DNA from 4 places in the Brevibacterium sp. K72 genome. Region 1 is predicted to be linked to each of the others. Evidence: riboswitches for the same ligand, from Rfam matches in the RefSeq annotation. Region 1 holds a riboswitch; each other region holds the start of a gene.

Region 1 (5,243 bases):
GCCCAGTTGAACCAGTAGTTCCACCCCATGGCGAAGCCGAAGGAGGGGCTGATGTACTTCGACCCGTACGTGTGGAAGGAACCCGCGACGGGCAGGTGGGTGGAGAGCTCCCCGAGGGACTGCATGACGAAGAGGACCATGACGCCGATCGCGGCGTAGGCGAGCAGCGCGCCTCCGGGACCGGCCTGAGAGATCGTTCCGCCCGAACCGAGGAAGAGGCCGGTGCCGATGGCACCACCGATCGCGATCATCTGCAGGTGCCTCGTGTGCAGTCCCCGCTTGAGTTCGCGGGTCTCCGTCGCCGAGGTGTCCGCCTGAGTCATCCTGTCCCCTGCTCGTTGCTGTCGGACCCGGTTGCAGGCCCCGGCCATTCTACTCACATGCCGTCGGCGACGAGGGTGCCGCAGCCGAAACGGCTGGGGGCGGACAGCGGCGTTGACACGTGCTGGGGAGACGACCAGGATCGATCTCACACCGGTGACGAGGAAGCGACGGAGAGGAAGCGCTATGGCTGACGACGACCAGGTCCGCGAAGCAGTGCGGGCGCGTTATGCGGAGGCGGCGACGGCCTCCGCATCCGGAGTGGGCAACGATGAGCTGCTCCGCGAGGACGGCAGCGCGGACTGCTGTCCCGAATCCCCGCGCGGATTCGGTGCCGGACTCTATGACGCGACGACGGTCGGGGGCATGCCCGTCGGCGCCGTCGAGGCGAGTCTCGGCTGCGGCAACCCCACCGACGTCGCCGAGCTCAGGGATGGCGAACGGGTGCTCGATCTCGGTTCGGGCGGTGGTCTCGACGTCCTCCTCTCCGCCCGCCGGGTCGGTGCCACCGGATTCGCCTACGGGGTGGACATGACCGATGAGATGCTCGCTCTCGCCGAGGAGAACCGGGCGAAGTCGGGCCTGACGAACGTCGAGTTCCTCAAAGGCACGATCGAAGCCGTCCCGCTCCCGGACGCCGCCGTCGACGTCGTCATCTCCAACTGCGTTATCAACCTCTCCACGGACAAGCACTCCGTGCTCAGCGAGATGTTCCGCGTGCTCGCTCCGGGCGGGCGCATAGGAGTCTCCGATGTCGTCTCCGAAGACCGTCTCAGCCCGCAGGAGCGCAGTGAGCGCGGGTCGCATGTCGGCTGCATCGCCGGGGCCCTGTCACGAACGGAGTATGTCGACGGTCTTCGCGCTGTCGGATTCGTCGACGTCGCGGTCGACTTCACGCGTGAGGTCGCCGACGGCATGCACTCGGCGATCGTGCGGGCGGTCAAGCCGGCCGGCTGAGCCTGGAAACATCGCTCGCCCTCGTGCTCTCCGGTCTCGCCGAGGCGGCCCATCGTCTCCGCGCAGGCGGCGGCCGGTGCGCGCGGGCTTCCGAAACCGTGGCCAGGCTGCAGACCCCTCTCCGGTCATCCCGCCCGGTCGATCTCGCCTGCTCGCAGCTGCACGAGAGTGAGGTCGAGCAGCGGGGTCGCGACCCCGAGTCCCGCCGCGGTCGCCGCGAGGCTGCCGAGGATGTGCTCGGTCTCGTTGGGCAGTCCGGCGGTGACGTCGCGATAGAGCGATGAGGTGAATGAGGAGCCCTCGGCGGTGAGCATCGAGAGCGTCACCGCGCGGGAGCGCGCCGAGATCGGGTGTCCGGCGCCCATCGCCACGGCTTCGAGCTCGTCGACGATCGCGACGACGTGGGGTTCGCCGCCGGCGGCCATGATCGCCCCGACGGGCGCCCGGAAGAGGCACGTGACCACGCCGGCTGCGGCGATGAAGACCCACTTCTCCCAGAGTGCGTCATCGATGGCATCGATGACCTGGAGGCGGAAGCCGGGGACGTCGAGGGCCTCGACGATCCCGGAAGGCACCTCTCCCCCGCCGAGGCGGCCGATCGTCATCGTCGCCATGTCCGTCATCTGCACAACGTCGTATCCGCGCATCGTGCCGATGATCTTCACGAGGCCCCCGAGCACCTGCCCGGGGAACTCCCTGTCCAGGCGGTCGATATGGGCCATGCCGTTGAGGAACGGAATGATGAGCGTGTCCGGCCCGATCGCCGGGCGAATGTCGTCGATGACCTGGTCGAGGCCGCCGGCCTTGACGGCGATGAGGACGAGGTCCGCAGGGATCGGGTTCGCTGCGAGCTCCTCGGCGGTCGTCACGGCCACCGGGTTCGTCCTGTCCTCGTCGGGGCCGATGAAGCGCAGCCCCGATGCGCGCAGCGCCTCGGCGCGCTCGGGTCGGACGAGGAAGGTGACGTCACGTCCGGCTTCGACGAGGCGGGTGCCGAACGCTCCCCCGGTGGCCCCGGCTCCGGCGATGAGGATCCTCACAGCTCTCCCTTCAGGGTCGCTGCCGCTGCGGCGGGATCATCGGCCTCGGTGACGGCGCGGACGACGACGATGCGCTCGGCTCCGGCTTCGCGCACCGCGTCGAGCCGCTCACCGGCGGCGATGCCGCCGATCGCGAACCAGGGGGTGTTCACCCGTCCGGTGATCTCCCGCAGGGGCTCGAGGCCGACGGCCGGTCGCCCGGGTTTCGTCGGGGTCTCCCACACGGGCCCGAGGCAGAGGTAGTCGATGTCGGGGTCGGCGTCGGCGGCGAGCGCCTGGTCGATCGAGTGGGTCGAGCGGCCGAGGAGGACGTCGGGTCCGAGCACGGCACGGGCCTGGCCGCTCGTGAGGTCACCCTGTCCGACGTGGAAGACGTCGGCGCCGACGAGGAGGGCGACGTCGGCACGGTCGTTGACGGAGAAGAGCCTGCCATGGCGGCGGGCGGCGTCCCGGAGGACCTCGAGGGCGGCGATCTCCTCTCGTGCCTCCAGGCTCTTGTCGCGCAGCTGGATGATGTCGACGCCCCCGGCGTATGCGGCGTCGAGGAACGCGGCGAGATCGCCCTGCTTGGTTCTGGCATCGGTGCAGAGGTAGAGGCGGGCCTCCTCGAGCGAGCGCCGACGCGCGGTTCGAGTCGTGGTCTGCGTGTCTCGCTGGGCGGAGGACGTTGTCATCGCGGGAACCATGCTCCTAGAGTAGAGGAGTTCGCGGGAGCCTCGCTGGGAGGCTGAGAGGGCTTCGTGCCGACCGCCGCACCTGATGCGGGTCATGCCGCCGGAGGGAGAATACAGTGCACGTCATCGTCGTCGGGGCCGGGATCATCGGGCTCGCCACAGCATGGGAACTGCGTGGCCGGGGAGCGTCGGTCACGCTCATCGACCCCGCACCCGGCGAAGGGGCCTCGTATGCCGCCGCCGGCATGATCGCCCCGGCCGCGGAGATCGCATGGGGCCAGTCCCCGCTCTTCCCCCTCATGCGCACCTCTGCCGATCTCTACCCCGACTTCGCCTCGCGACTCACCGCCGAGACCGGGCACGACCTCGGCGAGACGAGAACCGAGACCCTCGTGTGCGCCGGAGACAGGGCGGACCTCGCGACCCTGCGGGACCTGCGCGCTCTGCAGACCGAGGCGGGGTCCGAGGTAGAGCTCATCACCGGGTCGCGGGCCCGTGATCTCGAGCCTGCGCTCTCGCCGGGGGTGAGCGGGGCGGTGCGCATCCCCGGCGACCATGCGATCGACCCACGACGGATCACCGGCGCCCTGCTCTCGCTCCTCGACGACGACATCGTCCGTGAGGAGGCGACCGGACTCGTCCGCGTCAGCGGCCGAACAATCGGTGTCACCCTCGCCGATGGGCGCAGCCTCGCGGCCGACCAGATCGTCCTCGCCGCCGGAGAAGCGGCGGGATCGATCGCAGGCACCCCCGACCTGCCGCTGCGCGCCGTCCACGGCGACATCATCCGGCTGCGCACCGACCCGAGCGCGCCACCGCTGCTCACCCGCACCATCCGCGGACTCGTCGCCGGTCGGCCCGTCTACATCGTCCCCCGTCCCGACGGGGAGCTCGTCCTCGGCGCCACGTCCCGGGAGGACGGTCGCCCCGGGGTGCTCGCCGAGGGCGTCCACCGTCTCCTCCACGACGCCGAAAGGCTCGTGCCCGGGATCCTCGACGCGGAGGTCACCGAGATCACTGCCCGTGCCCGGCCTGGTTCCCCCGACGATCTCCCGTTCGTCGGGCGCACGGATCCCGGCTGCGTCGTCTCCACTGGGTACTTCCGCCACGGGGTCCTCCTCACCCCGCTCGGGGCCCGCTTCGGCGCCGACCTCGTCTGCGGCTCGGACTCCCCGTGGCTGCCCGCAGGGGCGCCCGCGGCCCTTGCTCCCCGCCGCTTCTCCGAAGCCGCACAGTCGAACGAGAGCCCGTCTCCGCGCCTCGTGGCGGCGATGACCACAGCAAGGAAGGAACCATGACCATCACACTCAACGGGGAGAGCAGCGAGCTCGCCTCAGGCACCACGGCCCGCTCGCTCGTCGAGCACGTCACCGGCAGGCAGCTCGCGACGGACGGGACTCCCGTCGACGGAGGCCGTCTCGGGGTGGCCCTCGCCGTCGACGGTGAGGTCATCCGCCGTGGACTCTGGGCCGAGTTCGCCATCGTCGACGGCCAGACCGTCGACATCGTCACCGCTGTGCAGGGAGGCTGAGATGAGCTGGACGATCGACGGAGCGACCTTCGACTCCCACCTCGTCATGGGCACCGGAGGGGCGAGCACCCTGAGCATCCTCGAGAACGCACTGACCGCCTCGGCGACGGAGCTGACGACCGTGGCGATCCGCCGTTTCGACGCTGACGCCAGGGACTCGGTCTTCGCCCTCCTCGAACGCCTCGGCATCCGCTCCCTGCCGAACACCGCGGGCTGCTATACCGCCCGGGACGCTGTGCTCACGGCCAAGCTCGCCCGGGAGGCGCTCGAGACCTCGTGGGTCAAACTCGAGGTCATCGCTGACGAGGATACCCTCCTGCCCGACCCGGTCGAGCTCTTCCGGGCGGCCGAGGAGCTCGTCCTCGACGGGTTCACGGTCTTCGCCTACACCAACGACGATCCGGCGCTCGCGAAGCGCCTCGAGGACGCCGGGGTCGCCGCGGTCATGCCGGCAGGGGCCCCGATCGGCTCGGGTCTGGGCATCCTCAACCCCCACAACATCGAGACGATCGTCGCCCGTGCGCAGGTGCCCGTCATCCTCGATGCCGGCGTGGGCACGGCCTCGGATGCGGCGCTGGCGATGGAGCTCGGGTGCACGGCCGTGCTGCTCGCCTCGGCGGTCACCCGCGCCCATGACGCACCGGCGATGGCTCGGGCGATGGCGCTCGCCGTCGAGGCGGGCCGCCTGGCTCGGGGCGCGGGACGGATCCCCAAGCGTCC
Region 2 (5,243 bases), 850 kb from region 1:
AGGTGGCTGCGCTGCCGCCGGAGCCCGAGCTTCCCGAACCGGAGCCGCTGCCCGCACCACCGGAACCGGAGCCCGAGCCTGAACCGCCGGAAGCGCTCGATCCGCTTCCGCTCCCACCGGAACCGCTGCCGCTCGATCCCGAGCCGTCGGAGCTGCTGCCGGAGCCGGACGTACCCGAATCGCTGCCGGAGGTGCTGCCCGACCCGTCCGAGGTGGTCGAGGAGTCCGAGCCCGAACTGCTCGATCCCGAGGTGTCCGAGGACGTCCCGCTCGTGTCGCTGCTCGAGTCCGTTCCCTGTTCGGTGCCCGTCTGGTCGCCCTGGGTGGTCGACGTCGAGCTCTGGTCGCTCTCACCGGTCGTCGACGAGCTGCTGTTGCTGCTGGTGTTGGCCTGCTCACCGTTCGCGCTGGAGTTCGACGAACCCGAACCGCCGTCGCTGCCGCCCTCGCGCGAAGTGTCGGATTCCCCGCCACCGGAGCCGCCCGTCACCGACTTCGAGATCTCTGAGGTGCCCGGAGAGATGTCGGCGTCGGTGAGGTTCTCGGCGATGACGACTCCGCCGAGGCCGATGCCGAAGGCCGCGACGCCGATCGCCACAGGGTAGAGGACGCGCTTGCGCTTGAGCTTCTGCCACCACGACTTCGGTTCGTCGTCGGTGTCTGTACCGGCCGCGGCCTCGGCGTCCGCTTCGGCCTCGTCGAGGTTGCCGAACGCGGTGTCGCTGCGATCGCCGTCGCCCACGGCTCCGTGGACGGCCGTCTCATCAGGGGCAGTGCCGCCGGTCGGCGAGGTCGTTCCGTAGACGGCGGTGGCGTCAGGGTTCGCGTCCGGGTTCGCGTCAGGGGTGCGCAGTTGGGGACCGGCGGCCGCGGCCGCCCCACCGAGGGCAGCTCCGCCTCCGGCAAGCGGCAGACCTGCACCCTTCTTCACCGCGGGGGCGAGCTTTGCGCCGACCTCCTTGACCGCTTCTTTGCCCTTCTCAAGGCTCTTGCTGTAGAGGCTCACGGCGACCGCAGTGACGATGCTCGCGATGCCTGCGCCGATGACGGTGCCGGCGACGCCGAGCTGTCCGCCGATGACCGATGACGTCGCTGCCGCACCGGCGCCGGCCAGCAGCTGGGTGGCCGACATCCCGTTCCCGGACTTCTCCTTCTTCTCGCCGTCCTGGTCCTCGCCGGTCTGAGCATCCTGTGCCACGGCGGGCGCGACAGCCGTGGACTCGGTATGCCCCGCAGCGGGCTGCGCTGCCGTCGGCTGTGCTGCCGCGGGCTGGGCATCATGACGAATGGGGTTGGGCGGCATGACCGGGGTCGTCGCCGGATGCGCCGCTGTCATCTCCTCGGTGATGAGCGGCAGCGTCTGTGACGGCTGGGTGCCGTGGGTCGGCTGGGCACCAGGGGTCGGTTGGGCACCAGGGGTCGGCTGCGGCATCGATCCCGCGGCGCCGTTCGCGCCTGCGGGATCGGACGAGTTGTGCGGGTCTCTCTGTTGCGACGCCAAAGTACCTCCCAGAACGTGTGTCAGCTCCCAGTATTCTCCGTGGAAGTCCAGAGACCCTGACCGGGCCCACCCGAGCCTGGGAGCCTCCTGGACGCCCGGCCGACGACTCCGCTGATGACCAGCAACGACGCCTCGACCTGTGACCGCCGGTACACCCGACTCGCACGTTTTCCTCAGGATTCGCTTCCGTGTGGGCGCGACCGGAGCCTCCCCCTCCTCAGCTCATCTCGATGACGCCGAGGCGGCCCGGCAGCTCCTCGGAACCGTCGAGTTCGAGGAGGGTGAACCGCCCCCATCCCTCGACCGGTTCGAGTGTGAGGACGAATCGTGGCCGCTCGGCGGGTGCGGGCAGCATCGTCAGGGCAGGGTGGTCGCCTTCGCGCTCGGTCATGAGGTTGATCGCGAAGCAGAACTCTCGCAGTTCGGTGAGAGCGACGTCGGCATCGCCGCTGAAACGCAGGGGACGCCCGGGGCCCGCCCGGTGGAGGGTGCCGTCGATCGACAGGACCACCTCGGCGGTGGGACAGAAGATCCGATCGAGTCCGGGCAGGGACGAGAACGGACCCGGACGATCGAGGCGGGCGATGCTCAGCCGCCACCGGCGGCGATCCGGGGTGAGGCGCGCGGATTCGTCGAGTGAGACGAGTTCGGTCGTCTCACCTGCGCCATTGGCCCACGGTCTCGGTGCGATGTCGTCGAACGACGCGATGAGGTCCATGCTCGCCATCGTAGACGCGGGCGCCGTCACGGCTGGCCCGCGCCGCCTCAGTCGGCCGGCACCGCCTCAGCTGACGCAGAGGCAGAACGGATGGCCGGCGGGGTCGAGGAAGACGCGGAAGGTCTCCCCCGGCTGCACCGCGGCCTTGCCGGCACCGAGTTCGATGACCTGTGCCTCTGCGGTGTCAAGGTCGTCGACCATGACGTCGATGTGCATCTGCTGCGGATGCTCCTGGCTGGGCCAGCTCGGGGCGTGGTAGTCCTCGACCTGCTGGAAGCAGATGGGCGGCCAGGAGTCGGATGTGATCTCAGCCCACGTGCCGTCGTCGTCGACGCGGACCTGCCAGTCGAGGAGGTCGCCGGAGAAGCGGGCGAGCTCACCAGCATCCGGAGCGTCGAGAACGATCACGGGCTGCTTTGCGATAGCCATAGCCTGAGTCTACGCCGGTGGACGGACGCGGTGAACGGCTTCGGCCGGGAATCCCCGGACCCGTAGGATTGTTGAGCAATACGTCCAGCGTTCCGACACGACATCGAGAGGCCTTCCATGAGCACCCAGCAGCTGCCCGTCGCCGACAGGCCCGCGGTCTACATCATCCACGACAACCCGGAGTGGATCACCCCCTTCGCCGAGGCGCTCGAGTCCCAGGGCGTCGACTACGTCGAATGGCTGCTGCCCGGAGCGACGATCGACCTGGCCGCCGAGCCGCCCGAGGCCCTCTTCTGGTCCCGCCTCTCCGCGTCCTCGCACACGCGCACCGACCCGCATGTCAAGGACTTCGGCCGGGCGGTGCTCGCGTGGCTCGAGGCCGCCGGTCGGACGGTCATCAACGGTTCCGACGTCTACGAGCTCGAGGTCAGCAAGATCCGCCAGCACCGTGAACTCGCAGCCCACGGCTTCGACGTCCCCAGGACCGCCGCCGCGTTCGGGAGCACCGCGATCACCGAGGCGGCTGCGGACTTCGCTCCCCCGTTCATCACCAAGCACAACCAGGGCGGCAAGGGCCTGGGCGTGCGCCGGTTCGACTCCCACGCCGACCTCGAGCAGGCGATCGCCGACTTCGGACCCGACGGCGCGGACGAGCCGATCGACGGCATCACCCTCATCCAGGAGTACCTGCAGCCGGCCGCACCGTTCATCACCCGCGCCGAGTTCATCGGCGGCCGGTTTCACTATGCCGTGAGAGTCGATGTCTCTGCCGGCTCGTTCGAACTCTGCCCCGCCGACGCGTGCGAGATCCTGACCGCTGGGACCGCCGGGGACCAGCGCACCGCCTCGGCGCCGGTCAGCCAGTTCACCCGGCGCGAGGAGATCACCGCACAGACCCCGCTCATCGGCCGACTCGAGGAACTGCTCCGCGACCTCGGCATCGACTTCGCCGGTGTCGAGTTCATCGAGACCACCGACGGCCGGCAGGTCGTCTACGACATCAACACGAACACGAACTACAACTCGGCCGTCGAGGAGGCCGAGCGTGCGGCCGGCCGGCAGCCCGCGGCAGCGCGCATCGCCGAGGAGTTGAGCCTGCGCCTCGGCGCGGTTGCGGGCATTCCCGTGCCCTGACCGGGCCTGATAGTCTCAGACCACCACAGGGGAGCGCCTGACCCGGCGCTGAGAGTGCGAAGGCAGACCCTTACACCTGATCCGGATGATGCCGGCGGAGGAAGTTGGAGGAGACGAATGATCACTGTGTCCCAGGGCGGCGCCGTCGAGGCGCTGCGCGACTCAGCGGACGAGGACTGGTCGGCCGCGGTCGGCCACCGGTTCGTCGAGGAGCTCTTCGCGGGCACCGTGCCTGACGACGTCATGGCGACCTACCTCGTCCAGGACTACCAGTTCTTCGAGGATTTTCTCGCGATGCTCGGCGCGTGCGTCGCGCATGCCGACCGGATCGAGGCGAAGCTCCGCTTCGCCCGGCAGCTGGGGTTCCTCGAAGCCGATGAGGATTCGTACTTCATCCGCGCCTTCGCCGAGGTAGGGGTGACCGAGGACGACTACGCCGACCCTGTCCTCCTCGCTCCGACAGAAGGCTTCCGCGAGGTCATGCGGACCGCCGTCGCCTCGGCGTCGTACCCGGATCTCCTCGTCGTCCTCGTCATCGCCGAATGGCTCTACCTCGACTGGGGTGAGCTCGAGCGGGAGATGCCCACCCGTGCCGTCCACGTCGGCTGGATCGACCTCCACCGCGGTGAGGACTTCTCCGCGTGGGTGCAGTTCCTCGTCGACGAACTCGAACGCGTCTTTCCCCGGGGTGATGACGCCGAGTCGGTCACGACCCGAAAGCGGCTGACCGCGCTGTGGGGGCGGGCCGTCGGGCTCGAGCGCGCGTTCTTCGATGAGGCGTACCGGGCTCAGCGTTCGTAGACCTCGGCGGCCGCGGTGAAGAGCAGCGAGATCCCGACCGCGCCCGCGTCGGGGGTGCCATGGCCGCGCCCGTCGACATAGCTCGCACGACCGCGCCTGGCCTGGAGTTCGGCCGTGGCCTGGGCGGCGTCGGCGGCCGTCTCGGCGGCCGAGGCGAATCCTCCGCTCAGCGCTGAGGCGGTCGGTTCGAGGACGTCGATGACCGTCCGGTCGCCGGGCTCGGCTCCGCCGACGCGGCGGATCGCCGCCGAGCCAGCCGCGGTCGCCTGCTCCCAGACGGTCCTCGGGTGCTCGTCGTCCCCAAGCTTCGCGTATCCGGCGTTGAGCTCCTGGAAGAGCAGGCCGAGCAGAGGCCCGCTCGTGCCGCCGACGCCGTTGAGGAAGGCACGTTCGGCGGCGGCGAATCCCGCCGCGTCGGCCTCCTCCATGAGTCGGGTCGCATGGCGGAGACCGCCGCGGAGGTTGTCGCCGAAGTCGCCGTCACCGGTGACCTGGTCGAGTCGCGTGAGGTGGCCGTGATGCTCTTCGGCGAGTTCGGCGAAGCGGATGACGACGGCGGTCTCGAGGTCGGTGCTGCGATCCTGTGCGCGGGTGCGCAGTGTGCCCACGTCGGTCTCGTCTGCGCCACCCTGGTCGGTAACGCGTTCGGCGATAGATGCG
Region 3 (5,243 bases), 500 kb from region 1:
GCCGGTGCGTGGGCCTTCCACGAGGAGATCTCACCCTTGCGGGACTGGCGGGTCGCCGTCGTCACGTGCAGGGCCTGCTGGATCGCCTGGAAGGTCACCTCGGTGGGCAGGTGGAGCATCGCACCGATGCCGGCCGCGGCCGAGGGGCCGAGGTGGGCGACATGGTCGATCTTGTGCTGGTGCAGGCTCATGCCCTTGACGAGGTCGACCTGGATCTCGTACCCGGTGGCGATGCCGTTGATGAGGTCCGCTCCCCCGATGCCCATGTGCTGGGCGACGGTGAGGATCGGCGGGATGTTGTCACCGGGATGGGAGTACTCGGCGGCGAGGAAGGTGTCGTGGAAGTCGAGTTCGCGCACGGCCACACCGTTGGCCCAGGCCGCCCACTCCGGGGAGAAGCGCTCGGCGAGGGGAAGTCCGAAGATCGTCGCACCCGGGGTGAAGGGGTGCGCCTGTGCCTGCTCGCGGGCGTGGGTGGGGGCCGAACGGTTCACCGAGGCGGCCGCGACGGCGGCGTTGTCGATGACGCGGTTGATCACCATCTCGGTGACCTCGGGATCGACGGGCGTCGAGTCGGAGGCGACCTCGGCGATCTTCCAGGCGAGCTGATCCTCACGAGCCAGGTTCTCTGAGCTCTTGTGGGTACGGACCTCATGATCAATCATGGACAATCCCTTCAATCGTCGTTGACCGCTGCGGGCCATGTCACGACCGCCGCTGGCCGGAGAGTGGTTGACTCAACTGTAGGCCACGTCACTGCGACGCTGCGGCCCGGCCGGAGTTTTATCTTGACATCAAGATACTTTACCCGACCGGCATGAGCCGCCTCGACCCCCCTCCTCCCACCCGTCCGTCGAGGTGAACTGTGACACAATCGGGATATGACCCGCACTGCCCTCGACTTCGACGAGAACTGGTTCGACGACAACGAGTTCGCCCAGCTTCGTCGCCGACTTCCCATCCCCTATGTCAATGCCATCCCCGTCCGCGTCGGAGAGGCCGGCGATGTCGAGGAGATCGGCCTCCTGCTGCGCCGCCTCGACGACGGCACCCTGGGTCGCGAGGTCGTCGGCGGCCGCATCCGCTACCACGAGTCGATCCGCGCGGCGCTGCTGCGCCATGCCGAGAACGACCTGGGTCCGCTCGCGCTGCCGGTCGTCCCCCCGGCCATCGCGCCGTTCCACATCGCCGAGTACTTCCCCACCGAGGGAGCGGCGCTCCTCCACGACCCGCGTCAGCACGCGATCTCGATGTGCTTCGTCATGGAGGTCCGCGGCGAGTGCACCCCGCGCGCGGACGCGCTCAGCCTCGACTGGCTCACGCCGTCGGAGGCGCTGCGCGAGGACATCGCGAGCGAACTCTCCCACGGTCAGGAGCACATCATCCGCGCAGCCCTGAGCTACCTCGGCTTTCCCATCTGAGACAGCGCGCACCGGGCCCGTGCCATGGCGTAACCCGGCGAGTTATGGACGCGCAGTGTCGATTCGCGCGCCCAGAATCGACACTGCGCGTCCACTGCTCGGCAATCCCACGCACCCGGCGAACGCACGGCAACCCGGCGACCGCCTCGGCGACTTTTCTACACGCTGTAGAAGTGCACTGGTAGACTGGAGGCGACGACGACGGATGTGGTTTTCGGGGCCGCCGTCATCGTCAGGGTTGGTCAGGCCCCGTCGAGAGGACTGCCATGAACGCTGACGCCCACCGGAACCCCGCTCGCCAGGCCGCTGCGAACCCGACCGATGACCGCGCCGCCGACCCGCGGCCCGCCGAGTCCGGACTCAGCCGCGACCTCGGCGTCCTCGTCGGCTTCGACGGATCCGAACTCGCGGCCCTGGCCCTGCGCTACGCCGCGATCGAAGCCCTCCACCGCGGCGTCCCCCTGACCGTCGTCACGGCGTTCACGATGCCGCTGATGATCTACCCGAACATGGCCTCCATACCCTCCGAACCCGAGGACGAGGCCGCACTGCGGGGAGCCGAGAAGCTCCTCGCCGAGGCGTCCGAACTCCTCGCCGATCATCCCGAACCCGTGACGTACGCGGCCGAATCCGGCGACGCCGCCGGCGTCCTCGTCAACCTCAGCTCCAACGCCGAGGTGGTCATCGTCGGCGCCCGAGGGCGCGGCGGGTTCCTCGGTCGCATGCTCGGATCGGTCTCCACGGCCCTGCCCCCGCACGCGCACTGCCCGACGATCGTCGTCCCCCAGCACTCAGCACAGCGCGGCGAGGCCCGCGGACCGGTCGTCGTCGCCGTCGACGGTTCGGAGGCCGCGCGGATCGCGATGTTCACCGCCGCCGAGGTGGCCGCCTCGAGGGAGGCCGGACTCGAGGTCGTCTCCGTCCTGCCCGCCGGCGAGGAGTGGCTCTACTGGTATCCCGAGCTCGAGCTCGGCGCCGACGTCGCCGACCGTCGGCAGAAGCAGCTCGAGACCGCGCTCTCGGCGGAGGCGGATGCGCTCGGCGAGCAGTTCCCGGGTCTGCCGATCTCCACCTCGGTGGTCGTCGGCGATGCGACCGCGATGCTCTCGGAGGCGACGAAGCGGGCGCAGCTGACGGTGATGGGCACGCGTGGTCGCGGAGCGGTCAAGAGCGCGCTGCTCGGCTCGGTCTCCCGCGGGGTCCTCCACCATGCCGAGGGTCCGGTGATGATCGTCCCGAGCTGACCACAGCCGCACGACACATGACGACCATCGCCGCCTGCCTGATCGCCTGACGCGGTCCCGACAGGCGGCGCGGCGGGTGCTGTACAGTAAGTCTCACGACAGGGGAGCGCCAGCAGGGGCGCTGAGAGTGCAGATCATGCTGCAGACCCTCGAACCTGATGCGGCTAGCACCGCCGAAGGAAGTCGAGACTCTTCTACCCCTCCTTGCGACACGAGGAGGCACAATGCCGAGAACCACCGCGCCCGGAACCGCCGCGAAGTCCGCACCCGCCTACACGCAGGCCCCGCCGACGAAGAAGTGGCGCGTCGTCGACTACGTCGTCACCGCGGTGCTCGGCATCGCGGTCGGCCTGATCTTCTGGGTGCTCGCCGCCAGCTGGAAGGTCATCGAACTCGGCTTCCAGGCCTTCCCGCCCTCGATCGGACTCATCGCCGGACTCTGGGTGCTCGCCGGACCTCTGGCCGGCGCCATCATCCGCAAGCCCGGTGCCGCGCTGCTCTGCGAGGTGCTCGCCGCGATCGTCGAGGGCGTCCTCGGCTCCCACTTCGGCTCGACCGTGCTCCTGTCGGGCTTCATCCAGGGCCTCGGTGCCGAACTCGTCTTCGCCGCCTTCGGCTACCGGAGGTTCACGCTGTGGGTGACGACGCTGTCCGGTCTCGTCGCAGCCGCCTTCATGGCCGTGAGCGAGAACATCCTCTACAACGCCGAATGGCAGCTGACCTACCAGCTCGCCTACGCCGTGTGCGCGATCGTCTCCGGCATCGTCATCTCCGGCATCGGTGCGTGGTACGCCTACCGTGCGATCGCGAAGACCGGGGCGCTGTCCTCGTTCGCCTCCGGCCGCATCCGCTGATGGGTCTGCCGATCCGCGCTCGCGGCTATTCGTGGCGGCACGCCGATCGGGACACGCTCGCCGTCGGCCCCCTCGACCTCGACATCGCCGCAGGTGAGAAGGTTCTCCTCCTCGGCCCGTCAGGGGCGGGGAAGTCGACGCTGCTCCACGCGATCGCGGGTGTCCTCCCCGTCGAATCGGGTGAGGCCGAAGGAGACCTCGTGATCGGCGACGCCCCACCGGACCCTCGCCGAGGTGTGACCGGGCTCGTCCTCCAGGACCCCGATTCGCAGGTGATCTTCTCCCGCGTCGGCGACGACGTCGCCTTCGGAATGGAGAACCTCGGGATGAGCGCCGAAGTCATCGACGAGCGCATCCCCGCCTCCCTGGCAGCGCTCGGCCTCGACCTGCCCCTCGACCACCCCACGGCCGCACTCTCCGGGGGCCAGAAGCAGCGCCTCGCACTCGCCGGCATCCACGCGATGGCACCCGAGGTCATCGTCCTCGACGAACCGACGGCGAACATCGACCCCGCCTCGGCGGCCTCGGTCCGGGACGCGGTGCTCACGGTCCAGGCGGCCACCTCGGCGACGATGATCGTCGTCGAGCACCGGGTGGGGCTGTGGTCGGACGACGTCGACACCGTCATCGTCCTCGGTCAGGACGGCGTCGTCGCGCACGGGTCGCCGTCCGCGGTCTTCGGTGATCCCGCCCTCGCCGAGGTGCTCCGGGCCACCGGGATCTGGGTGCCCGAGTCCGGCTCCCGCACTCCCCCGCGTCAGCCGGGAGCGTTGCGATCCGGCGAGCCGGGAGGGACGGTGCTCACCGCTGAGAGGCTGAGTGCGGCCCGGCCACGGGCGGGGGTGCCTGCGACCACCGACCTCTCGCTCGAGATCCGAGCCGGCGAGGCGGTCGGCATCGTCGGACCCAACGGCGCCGGCAAGTCGACGACGGCGCTCACCCTGGCCGGACTCATTCCCGAGTTCGCAGGCGAAGTGCGCGCCCACGGGACACTGGCCGAAGGCGCAAAGCACGACCGGCCCTTCCGCTGGCCGTCGGCCTTCCTCGCACCGAGGATCGGAATGGTCTTCCAGGAGCCCGAACACCAGTTCCTCAAGGCCAGCGTGGCAGGCGAGCTCGCCCTCGGCCCCAGGTTGGCCGGATGGAGTGAGAGCGAAGTCGAATCGCGGGTGACCAGCCTGCTCGAGACACTCGGGCTCACCGAGATCGCCGACGCCCACCCGCAGGGACTCTCCGGGGGCGAGATGCGACGGCTGTCAGTGGCGGCGATGATCGCGCCCAGGCCGCGGGTCCTCATCGTCGACGAGCCGACATTCGGTCAGGATGCGCTGACCTGGGCGGGACTCGTCGCGCTCTTCCTCGACGTCCTCGACCACGGCAGTGCGGTCGTCGCAGTCAGCCACGACCACGACTTCCTCGACGCGATCGGGGCGAGGCGTGTGAGCCTCGGAACGAGCGCGCAGCCGCTGCGAGGTGAGCGCGTTGAGTGAGGCTGCGCCGGCCCGAGAGAGGGTCGCGATCGAGGATCCCGGTCAGCTCATTCCCGTCGTCCGGTCGACTGCGCTGGTCCGCTGCAATCCACTGACGAAGATCGCCGTCGCCCTCATCCTCATGGTCGGGGCGCTGCTGAGCATCGACATCGTCTCGGCCGGGGTCATCCTCGGCTTCTCGCTGCTCGCTCTGCCGCTGAGCGGGCTCGACCTGTGGGCGGCATTCAAGCGCCT
Region 4 (5,243 bases), 1.4 Mb from region 1:
CAGCGGAGGGGTCGCCGTCTGCGCGGAGGCCGCCCTCCGCGCAGTGTCGGCGCTCACCGCACAGGTTCGGCCGCGGGCACCGCGAAGACGCCCGCGTCCCAGTCCTGCAACGCGTGCGCCGAGGCCCAGAAGTGGAGTTCGTAGACGCACGCGCGTTCGAACGCGGCCCGCATCCGCGCCGCCTCATCGGCTGGCGCCCGGTCGAGTTCGCGTTCGAGGATCTCGACGGCCTTCCGCGTCGACTCGTCGAACTCCGGGGCGTCGTAAGTCTGCACCCACGTCCGATACGGGTGGTTCTCGTCCATCTCTCCGGCGCGCTCGATGAGCACCTTGCCCATGTGCGCGTACACCCAGAAGCAGGGCAGCACTCCCGCGACGCCCTCACCGTAGGACCGGGTCGCGGCCGTGGCGACGAGGAACGAGACGTATCCGAGCGTCGTCGGCGACGGACCCACCCGGTCCTCGGCCTCGAGCTGGGAGTGCGCCTGCCCGAGGCGGGCATCGGAGAGCAGTTGGGCGTGCATCTCCTCCTCGACGGTGATCGCCTCCGCCGCCGAGGTGGACCAGAACCGGGACTCGTCCCGGTCCGTCGTCTTCCCGGCGAGGAAGGACATCGCCTTCGCATATCCGCTGAGGTAGATGCTGTCCTGAGTGATGTAGTTCGTGAACGCAAGAGGATCGAGGCTGCCCTCGGCGAGCTGGCTGAGGAACGGCAGCGCCTCGATCGCCTCGATGATCGGGCGGACGTGGTCCCAGAGTTCGGTGGTCTGCGGGCCGGCGGCGAAGGTCGTCGTCATACGTGTCTCCTTGGGTCGAATCGTCGTCGATCGGGTCGGGTCCGGGGCGCCGCGGTGCTGCGATGGTGAAGCGCTCCGGGTACGGTGCTCGGGCGGGGTCAGCGGCGGACGATGTCGACCTGATGGTCGACCGGTCCGTGGGCGCCCGCGGGGTCGAGGCTGACCTTCCAGTCCGCCGCCGAGGCGAGCGCCCGGGCAAGGAAGTCGAGTCCCCGTTCGACTGCCTGCCGCATGTCCTCAGAGGCCAGCGTCTTCCCGCCGTTGGCCCGCCGGAGGACGGCCGCCTCGGCGGTGATCGCAGCCGAGAGCGTGCACCCGGTCCCGTGCGTGTTCGGGGTCGCGATCCGAGGGTGGGCGAACTCGGTGACCTCCCCGTCGGCGGTGACGAGGATGTCGGCGACCTCGCCGTCTGCGGCGTGCCCGCCCTTGAGGAGGACGGCGCGCGTGCCGCGCGCGACGAGCTCCCTGGCCTGGTCGCGCATCTGCTCAGGGGTCGTCGCCTCGGGCACGTCGTCGCCGAGGAGGAGGGCCGCCTCGGGGAGGTTCGGGGTGATGAGGTCGGCGGCCGGGAGCAGGCGCGTGCGCACGGCGTCGACGGCATCGACCTCGAGGAGGCGGTGTCCGGAGGTCGCGACCATGACGGGGTCGACGGTGAAGAACCCGAAGTCGGAGGTCGCTGCCCGGTCGACGACGAGGTCGACGAGCGACCGGGATCCGAGCATGCCCGTCTTCGTCGCGTCGACGGGCATGTCATTCAGCACGCTGTCGAGCTCATCGGTGACGAAGTCCTCGTCGATCGGGTAGACGCGGGACACCCCGTGGGTGTTCTGCGCGACGAGGGCGGTGATCGCCGTCGTCCCGAGCACGCCGAGGGCGGTGAACGTCTTGAGGTCGGCGTGGATTCCCGCCCCGCCGCTCGGGTCGGTGCCGGCGATCGACAGCGCGATCGGTGGTCGCTCGCTCATGCCTGTTCCCCGTCCTTTCGGGTGCCGTCGCCGAAGGCGTCGAGGAGGTCCGCGGCCGCCTGCTCGGGATCCTCGGCGCGGCAGATCGCGGAGACGACGCAGATGCCGACGAGTCCTCGTCCCCGCAGTTCGTGCGCGCGCTCGGCGTCGATGCCGCCGATCGCGACCGCGGGGATCCCCGCCGAGGCGGTGAGTTCGCCAAGGCGGTCGGGACCGATCCCGGCCGGGGCGTCGGTCTTCGTCGTCGTGTCGAAGACCGGTCCGATGCCGACAAGGTCGACGCCGCCGGTCTCCTGGGCCGTGGCGAACTCCTCGGGTTCGGCGGCGGAGAGGCCGACGAGGGGGCCGTCGCCGAGGAGGTCGCGCACCTCGGCGACGGGGGTGTCGGTCTGGCCGACGTGGATGTGGACGTCGCTGCCCTCGTCGAGGAGGCGGCGGGCGACGGCGACCCGGTCGTTGAGGAAGACGGGAACGCGGCGGTCGGTCCCGGCGGTCGCCTCGGTGACGGCGGTGATGACCTCACGGGTGAGGACGAGGAATTCGGCGTCGTCGATGTCCTTGTCGCGGACCTGGACGACACCGGCTCCCCCGGTCACGGCCGCGCGCACGGTCTCGGCGACGGTTCGACCCGCCCCGGCGCACTGCGCGGTATCGGTGACGAGATAGAGGCGGGTGTCGATGCCCGCGAGCCGATCCCCGCTCATACTGTGGTCACCTCGACCCGGGCGCGGCCGATCCGTTCGTCGTCGGTGGTGAAGAGCGCGTCGAGGAAGTGCACCGAGTAGGTGCCGGGGCCGAGGGCCCCGGTGGCGGCGGCCTCTCCGGCGACGGCGAAGTGGGCGTGGGCGGCGACGACTGCGGTGAAGCGCTCGAACGCGGCCGATCCTGCCGGGCCCGCCTGCGAACTCGTCCCCGCCGGCGGGACGGCGGCGAGGTAGGCGGCGGTCACGGCGCCGAGTGAGCAGCCGGTGCCGATGACGAGCGGCATGAATGAGTGTCCCCCGTCGACGCGGGCGATGTGGTCGGCCCCGTCGATGTGGGCGACGATGGCGTCCCGGGCACCGGAAACGGCGACGATGGCGCCGGTCGTGCGGGCGAGCTCGGCGGCGGCCGGGAGCACGGCGTCGACCTCGTCGGTGGACTCGACCCCGCGCCCGCCCGCTCCGGCTCCGGCCAGTGCCGCGATCTCCGAGGCGTTGCCGCGGATCGCGGTCGGGTGGGCGGCCGCGGCGCGGCGGATCCGGGTGGTGCGGTGGTCGGCAGCGCCGATGCTCACGGGGTCGAGCACCCAGGGTTTGGCATCCTCGGTGACGGCGTCGACGGCGGCGTCGGCGGCGAGGAACTGCTGGTTCGTCGCTGTGCCGAAGTTGACGAGCAGACCGCCGGCGAGGTGGGCGAACTGCGCGGCATCGGCGTCGTGGTCGAGCATCGCCGGTGACGCCCCGACGGCGAGGAGCACGTTCGCGCTGAACTGCTGCACGACCGTGTTCGTGATGCATTGGATGAGCGGGTTCGACGCGCGCAGCCGCGCATGCGCCGACGACAGGTCGATGTCGGTCATGACGATCCCTTCGCTAGCATGGCCCAGATCAGGTTCGATGGGTGTTCTCTCAGCCCTGCGCGAGTCGCACCGGGCACCCCATGTCATTTGCCCCCGACTGTATCACCGACACCTAGGGGGCGACGACGGCGCCCGCACGGCCCACCGCCGCGAACCCACCCGACCCCACTTTCAATCCAGCCGCCCGGCCCCGATGATTCACTTTTCGTCCGATCGATCTGGTCTTGAACCGACTGATCGGGCGAAAAGTGACTCAGTTCCGCCTCGGCGACCGACCCAGCTGCCTACCGGCAGCCGTCAGACCTCTGTCGCCCACCCTCCGACGCCTACCCTCTGCCGACGTAGCGCTGGCCGCGGCGGCTGATCGCGTCGATGACGACGGCGGTGAGGAGGACGAGCGCGGTGATGATCTGCTGCGCATCGGAGTTGAAGCCGATGAGGTAGAGGCCGTTGTTGATCGCTCCGACGACGAGCGCCCCGAGCACAGCGGCCCACGCCGATCCGCGCCCGCCGAAGAGCGAGGTGCCGCCGATGACGGCCGCCGCGATGGCGTTGAGGAGGTCCTGCGTGCCGACGAGCGTCGATCCCGCGTTCGTCGTCACCCCGGCCTTGACGAAGCCGAAGAGCGCGGCGAGGACACCGGCGGTCATGAACACGCTGATGCGCACCCAGGTCACCCGGATGCCGGCGCGCCGGGCGGCCTCGACCTTGCCGCCGACGGCGTAGATCGATCGGCCGTACTTCGTCTTCCGCAGCACGAGGTCGATGACGATCGCGATGACGAGCATGAGGAAGAACGGCATCGCCAGCCCGAAGTCCTGGTTGACGAGGATGAGGAAGCCGAAGACGACTGCGGTGAGAAGGACGATGCGGATGATCACCGACGTCCAGCTCGCGCTGTCGAGTCCGGCGTTGTGCCGCCGCAGCTTCGAGTGGATGAGCCCGGCGGCGAAACCGATGACCGCGACCGCGCCGAAGACGTACGCCCACATCGCGGGGAAGTAGTAGCTCGCGAAATCGAAGGCGAACGTGTCGGCCATCGAGAGGTTCTTCTGCGTGCCGAGCGTCGTCAGGGTCAGTCCGGTGAACGCGAGCAGACCGGCGAGGGTGACGACGAAGGCGGGAATGCCGACGACGGCGAAGAACCAGCCCTGGATGGCACCGACGACGAGGCCGAGGAGGAGCATGATCGTCAGGGCGATGAGCGGGGGCACTCCCTGGCGGACGACGAGGACGCCGAGCACGGAGGCGCAGAGTCCGCCGAGCTGGGCGAGCGAGAGGTCGATCTCGCCGAGGAGGAGGATGAGGTTGATCCCGAGGGCGAGGATCGCGAGGTAGGCGACCTGCGTGGAGAGGTTGACGAGGTTGGCAGGGGAGATGAAGTTGCTGTTCGCCGACTGGAAGACGATGACGATGATGACGAGGGCGAGGATGACCGGGAACGAGCCGAGCTGGCCTTCCCTGATCCGCCGGACGAAGGTGCGGACGAACCCCTCCTGCGAGATCCGTTCGTCAGTGATGAACGAGTTCCGGGTCATCGGCGCTCACCCCTGCGTGCCGCCCGCTGGGTGACGACGTTGTCGTTGGCTCCCGTGATGGCGGCGATGAGGACGTCGGTGCGCTCATCACCGGGGAAGTCGCCGGCGTCCTTGCCCAGGCGCAGGACGTGGACGCGGTCACACACGGCTTGGACGTCGGCCATGTTGTGGCTGACGAGGAGGACGCCGAGGTCGCGGTCGCGGAGGCGTTCGATGAGGTTGAGCACCTCGGCGGTCTGGGCGACTCCGAGGGCCGCGGTCGGCTCGTCGAGCATGACGATCGACGGTTCGCCGAGGAGGGACCTAGCGATCGCGACTGTCTGCCGCTGACCACCGGAGAGGGCGGCGATGGGCACCCGGACGCTGGGGATCTTCGCCGAGA

The links. Region 1 has a riboswitch for thiamine pyrophosphate ahead of thiO (glycine oxidase ThiO). Riboswitches for the same ligand answer to the same signal wherever they lie in the genome.
Region 2: another riboswitch for thiamine pyrophosphate. It lies ahead of ACQ1RG_RS07250 (TenA family protein); the one in region 1 lies ahead of thiO (glycine oxidase ThiO).
Region 3: another riboswitch for thiamine pyrophosphate. It lies ahead of ACQ1RG_RS08805 (ECF transporter S component); the one in region 1 lies ahead of thiO (glycine oxidase ThiO).
Region 4: another riboswitch for thiamine pyrophosphate. It lies ahead of thiM (hydroxyethylthiazole kinase); the one in region 1 lies ahead of thiO (glycine oxidase ThiO).

Annotation. Positions count from the first base shown of each region.
Region 1 covers NZ_CP191582.1:2,495,243-2,500,485, reverse strand. The annotation lists gene ACQ1RG_RS11185 (amino acid permease) at 1-323, opposite strand, end outside; gene arsM (arsenite methyltransferase) at 508-1,278, shown strand; gene ACQ1RG_RS11175 (ketopantoate reductase family protein) at 1,404-2,318, opposite strand; gene thiE (thiamine phosphate synthase) at 2,315-2,992, opposite strand; TPP riboswitch at 3,016-3,118, shown strand; gene thiO (glycine oxidase ThiO) at 3,109-4,290, shown strand; gene thiS (sulfur carrier protein ThiS) at 4,287-4,523, shown strand; gene ACQ1RG_RS11155 (thiazole synthase) at 4,525-5,243, shown strand, end outside.
Region 2 covers NZ_CP191582.1:1,649,196-1,654,438, reverse strand. The annotation lists gene ACQ1RG_RS07270 (hypothetical protein) at 1-1,501, opposite strand, end outside; gene ACQ1RG_RS07265 (HutD family protein) at 1,719-2,219, opposite strand; gene ACQ1RG_RS07260 (VOC family protein) at 2,286-2,648, opposite strand; gene ACQ1RG_RS07255 (ATP-grasp domain-containing protein) at 2,766-3,782, shown strand; TPP riboswitch at 3,800-3,902, shown strand; gene ACQ1RG_RS07250 (TenA family protein) at 3,900-4,583, shown strand; gene ACQ1RG_RS07245 (dihydroxyacetone kinase subunit DhaK) at 4,571-5,243, opposite strand, start outside.
Region 3 covers NZ_CP191582.1:1,992,421-1,997,663, reverse strand. The annotation lists gene ACQ1RG_RS08820 (MmgE/PrpD family protein) at 1-665, opposite strand, end outside; gene ACQ1RG_RS08815 (DUF4916 domain-containing protein) at 882-1,421, shown strand; gene ACQ1RG_RS08810 (universal stress protein) at 1,688-2,665, shown strand; TPP riboswitch at 2,756-2,864, shown strand; gene ACQ1RG_RS08805 (ECF transporter S component) at 2,890-3,519, shown strand; gene ACQ1RG_RS08800 (ABC transporter ATP-binding protein) at 3,519-5,009, shown strand; gene ACQ1RG_RS08795 (energy-coupling factor transporter transmembrane component T family protein) at 5,002-5,243, shown strand, end outside.
Region 4 covers NZ_CP191582.1:107,578-112,820, forward strand. The annotation lists gene ACQ1RG_RS00540 (TenA family protein) at 54-797, opposite strand; gene thiD (bifunctional hydroxymethylpyrimidine kinase/phosphomethylpyrimidine kinase) at 896-1,762, opposite strand; gene thiE (thiamine phosphate synthase) at 1,759-2,466, opposite strand; gene thiM (hydroxyethylthiazole kinase) at 2,463-3,323, opposite strand; TPP riboswitch at 3,311-3,414, opposite strand; gene ACQ1RG_RS00560 (sugar ABC transporter permease) at 3,650-4,861, opposite strand; gene ACQ1RG_RS00565 (ATP-binding cassette domain-containing protein) at 4,858-5,243, opposite strand, start outside.